Regions from separate parts of the Pseudoduganella sp. GW821-FHT11H04 genome, predicted to be linked through region 2. Evidence: predicted binding sites of a transcription regulator. Region 2 holds the regulator's gene; the other holds the start of a gene.
The links. Region 2 encodes FliA, which starts transcription of late flagellar genes. Its sites were predicted from a motif close to CTAAAGTTTNNNNNNNNNNNGCCGNTA; they were not measured.
Positions count from the first base shown of each region.

Region 1 (2,392 bases), on a different contig from region 2:
AGCTGGCCGATATCGAAGGCAAAGTTCACCGCCTTCAAACCACCATTGCCGCACCAGTTGCGGGCGCTGCCGCAGTCGCCGCGCCTGCCTCACCGTCATCCGCCGCGCCGAAGGTCGAGGCAGTCAGCAAGCCAGCGGGAAAGCCAGCCTCCGCGCCAAGCAAACCCGGCGCCACCCCGGTCAAGCCCGGCGTCGCCGCCGACCTGGCGGGCAATTCCCGCAAACGGCTGATAATGATCGTCGGCGGAGTACTGGCCGGCCTGGCAGCGCTTGGCGGAACGATCTTCTTCCTGCGCAAACGCCAAGCCAAGGGCCCGCTGAAGATCTGGCAATCCTTCCGCAAGAAGGGGGATGCTGAAGCACAGGAATCGGCGCAGGAGGAGGCCGAGCAGCTTGCTGCACAATAGCAACCACCGTTGCCTTTCAGTGCTAGACAAGAATTTTTCACCTGAGTTATACTGGGCTCACACGGACCGGGTTCTGTCGCAATCACCACCGATAGCGTGATGCGAACCACACAGAGCGACGTTGAAGAAACGACCCCTTCCGGAAGCTGTTCATAGCCGACTGAGGCGATATGAACGCCGGGTGCAACCGGCGCTGAGGCGACACCAGGAGATACCTGGTGCTCGCCCCTCCGAATTCCAAGGCGCCCCAAGCGGGCGCCTTTTTCATTCCCGCAAAAAATGTCCACCGTGGGGTCAGGAACGAAAGTGGACATTTTCCTGCGGAAATGTCCACTTTCGTTCCTGACCCCACGGTGGACAAAATAAAAAAAGCGCCCGGAGGCGCTTTGTTTGGGTTCGCTGGATCAGCCGTGCAGGTGATTCTGCCAGGGTTCGGTCACTTCGCGGATGGCGCGGTCGTTGGCCATGATTTGTTTCAGCAGTTCGATCTTGCGTTTGCGGGCATCGCCTTGCAGGGGAGCGGCGCCGCCCATCAGGGCTACCGAAGCCGCCGCGCACTGGTTTTCCATGCTGTCGAGCGAAGTCCAGTCGCAGGCTTGCGCGGCGCTGACCATCTGGGTGGTCAAACCGGCAATTTTTTCATACGTAGCGAGAACTTGGGTCGAGGTCATTTTGAGCCTTGGATTCTGTGCGCGGATTACCGCATGTCAGGATTAACGTCAGGCTCGGAAGTAACTTTAGGGTCTTTTTGAAAAATATTTGAAAAAATCCAAAAAAATTGCCGTTGCGCCCCCATCCCAAAGGGCAGCAACGGCACGAGTTAAGCAAAAAGTTGTTTAGCTTATCAGTTCTTCCAGGCCTGCGCTCAGTTCATCCAGCGATGGCATCTGATCGATTAGGGCGTTTTCCTCGAGGCCCAGGCTTTCGGCGACCTCGGTCGGGTAGCAGGCGGCGATCTCATCCGGAGTCAGTTTGTTTTCGTCAACTCGGGCACGCCAGGCGGCCAGGTGGATCACCGCAGCCAGTTCGTTGTCGCCTGGATGGGGAATGGTGGAAATGGTGTCGGAGAAGGTAGGCGGGAATTTCCAGCGGCGGGCCAGTTCGGCGCCGACGTCGGCATAGGTATAGCCCAACGAGGCCATTTCGGTGTCCAGGCGGCGCGCATCGAGCGGGCCGGCGACTTTATCGAGGGCCAGCGCCTGCTCAGGCATGCCGGCGTGGATCACCAGTTGGCCAATCGCATGCATCATGCCGATGGTGAAGGCGAGGTCGGTGTTCTGTTTGCAGGCCTTGGCGATGAACTTGGCGCCCACTGCGGTGCGCAGGCTGTAGCGCCAGAACTGGCGCAGGTCCAGGCCCGGCACGGTCTTGAAGCCGCTCACCAGGCCGGAGCTGATCACGAGCGTGCGCACGGTGACGAAGCCCAGCATCAGCACAGCGTCTTCGACGGTGCCGATCGAGCGGGAAACATGGTAATAGGCCGAGTTGGCCAGGCGCAGCAGTTTGGCGCTCAGCACCGGGTCAGCCGACAGTTTCTTGGCGATTTCTTCGGTGGAGACACTGGCCTTGTCGAAGCTGCTGATCAATTCGTCTACAACCTTCGGCGCAGTCGGCAGCGCGGTTGGATTCTGGAACAGGGCTTCGAGCTTCATATAGTTCTCCTTTTTGTTGGGCGTTGCTGAAGGTGAACTATATAGCCATTCCTGAGGGGTGTGCAGCAAGTTTTTCAGTCCTGTTGGCATCGCTGCACAGCATTCCCAGCTTTTTGCAGCTTGTCCCCGAAATTTGCAGTCTGTCGCATTTGCCCCATGTCACAGCCGTGTTGCCGTTACAGTGCAGCCTGGCTTATTCCGCCATTTAAAACGACTAGATAGGGATACAAACATGCAAGCAACTATTCGCGTCACGCCGCTCAAGCTGGCCCTTACCCTGGCCTTCTGTGGAGCTGCCTTCGGCCTGGCTCCTGCGATTGCCCAACAGGCAGC
Region 1 is NZ_JBXARE010000011.1:155,449-157,840, reverse strand. It holds gene AC1RTP_RS21880 (FimV/HubP-related protein) at 1-407, shown strand, start outside; gene AC1RTP_RS21875 (flagellar protein FliT) at 812-1,078, opposite strand; gene AC1RTP_RS21870 (HDOD domain-containing protein) at 1,244-2,059, opposite strand; gene AC1RTP_RS21865 (M13 family metallopeptidase) at 2,292-2,392, shown strand, end outside.
Region 1: the regulator FliA is predicted to act here: its motif matches at 1,122-1,148, upstream of AC1RTP_RS21875 (flagellar protein FliT).

Region 2 (2,392 bases):
AACGCCTCGCGCGACTCCTCGGTCAAACTCGCATCGCCAGCCCTGAACAGCACCGAAGCATTAATCTCCACGCTCACCCCACGGCTATTCTGCGTGACGCGCACCTTGCCCTCCTTGACCAGGGGCGCCAGCGTACTCGCCAGATCCTTGGCCAGGCGCGTCATCTGCTCCTTCTCCTTCTTGATCGCCTCATTGCGCTTGCGCGTGGCAGGATTCGGGATGGGCAGGCTCTGAACCTCGGTATTGGTCGGCGTTGCAGAGCCGGCGCCACCGAACGCATCGCCTAAAGCATCGGAAAACACCTTGTACTTGCCCAGATTGACCGAGGACACCGCATACATCACCACAAAGAACGCAAACAGCAGCGTAATGAAGTCGGCGTAGGAAATCAGCCAGCGCTCATGATTCTCTGGCTCGTCGTCGAACTTGCGGCGCGCGCGGCGGTTTTGCATATCACGGCTCCCGCATCAGGGTCGCGATCCGCTCGTCGATAACTCGTGTGAAGTCGCCGGTGGCGATGTCGTACATCACCGCCGCAGTCAGCTCCTGCAGGTAGACCTGGCGCGTGATGATGGTCTTGAGCTTGTTGGCGATCGGGTAGAAGAACAGGTTGGCCAGGCCGACGCCGTAAATGGTCGATACAAACGCCACCGCTATGCCGGAGCCCAGCTTGGCCGGCTCGGTCAAATTTTCCATCACATGGATCAGGCCCAGCACCGCGCCCAGGATGCCAATGGTCGGCGAGTAACCCGCCGCCGATTCCCAGATGCGCACCGCCTGGCGCTCCGCCGTTTCGAAAGCGGTGATTTCCATGTCCAGCATTTGGCGCATCTTGTCCGGGTTGATACCGTCCACGATCATGCGCAAGCCCTTGGCAATGAATTTGTCCTTGGCGCCCAGCATGGGGCGCTCCAGCGCCAGCAGCCCGTCGCGGCGGGCCAGCATGCTCCAGTTATTGATATCGCGCGCCAATTGGGCGCGATTGTCTGGTGGTGGTTTGAAGACCCAGCGGATCATGGACAAGCCACGGCGCAAGGTCGGCACGCGGGTTTGCAGCATCACCGCGCCGAAGGTGCCGATCACCACGATGGCGAATGCAGCCGGCTGCAGCAAGGAAGTAAGCTTGCCGCCTTCCAGCCCCTGGCCGACGATGATGCCGGCCAGCGCCAGCAAGACGCCGGCTACGCTGGACCAGTCCATGCCTGCTCCCGCAACGAGGCACGCAGGCGCGCCACGGCTTGTGTGTGCAATTGCGAAACCCGAGACTCGGAAACGCCCATCACGGCGCCGATCTCCTTCAGGTTCAGCTCTTCCTCGTAGTAAAGGCCCATCAGCATTTTCTCACGTGGTGGCAGCGCATCAATCGCATCGATCACAGCCTGGCGGAAGTCGGTGTCGAGCAGCGCGCGCAGCGGATCGGCATCATCATCATGGGCATAGCGGTCGAGGAAGCTGTCGTTGCCGTCTTCCTCGTGAAAATCTTCGTAATACACCAGCTGGTGGCCGCCGCCCTCGGACAGCATTTCCTGGTAATCGGACAGCGACAGCTTGAGCGATTTCGCCACTTCCGACTCGGTCGGCGGGCGGCCAAGGCGCTGCTGCAGCGTGGCCATCGCAGTTTCAATCTTGCGCATGTCCTGCCGCATCGAACGCGGCATCCAGTCGGAGGAACGCAATTCATCGAGCATGGCGCCGCGGATGCGCATCACCGCGTAGGTTTCGAATTGGGCGCCGTGCGTTTCTTCATACCTGTTAATAGCGTCGAGCAAGCCGATCATGCCTGCCTGTACCAGGTCATCCACTTCCACACTGGGCGGCAATTTTGCCTTCATATGGTGGGCCAGGCGCTTGACCAACGGCATGTGCTCCGTCAGCAAGGAATCCTTGTCCACCTTCCCTTTGACCGTGTACATAAAGGTTCTAATTCTTTTCAGGCTCTAAAATGGTTGCAGCTCCCCATCGCAAAACGCCCTGCCAGCTGGCGGAAGGCCACTGAAGCCCCGGCCAATGGGAAGGCGTCCACCACCGCACGACCCAACCGGGCTGCACGCTGCAGGTATTCGTCAGCCGGGACAGACCCCATGGAAACGAGGTTGACCGCCAGGTAACGGCTTGCCGCATGTGCCATATTATCGTAAACCACCCTTGCTTCGGCCTCCGAAGCGCCGGTAACCAGGATGCCAAAGGGGCGGCGGCCCAGCTCATGGTTGAGCCGCTTGATCATCATATAAGCATTCTTGATCGAAGTCGCACTATTCGACACCTGCACCACGATCTCGGAGCTTGCCATCAGCGGCACCGGGAAGGCTTCGCCGTCGAATTCGCCATCCACCAGCACAATGCCGGACTGGCTGGCCAGCACGCCGAAAGCTTTCGCCAGGCGGCGCCCTTC
Region 2 is NZ_JBXARE010000001.1:42,466-44,857, reverse strand. It holds gene motD (flagellar motor protein MotD) at 1-452, opposite strand, end outside; gene AC1RTP_RS00190 (flagellar motor protein) at 454-1,200, opposite strand; gene AC1RTP_RS00185 (RNA polymerase sigma factor FliA) at 1,182-1,913, opposite strand; gene AC1RTP_RS00180 (MinD/ParA family ATP-binding protein) at 1,931-2,392, opposite strand, start outside.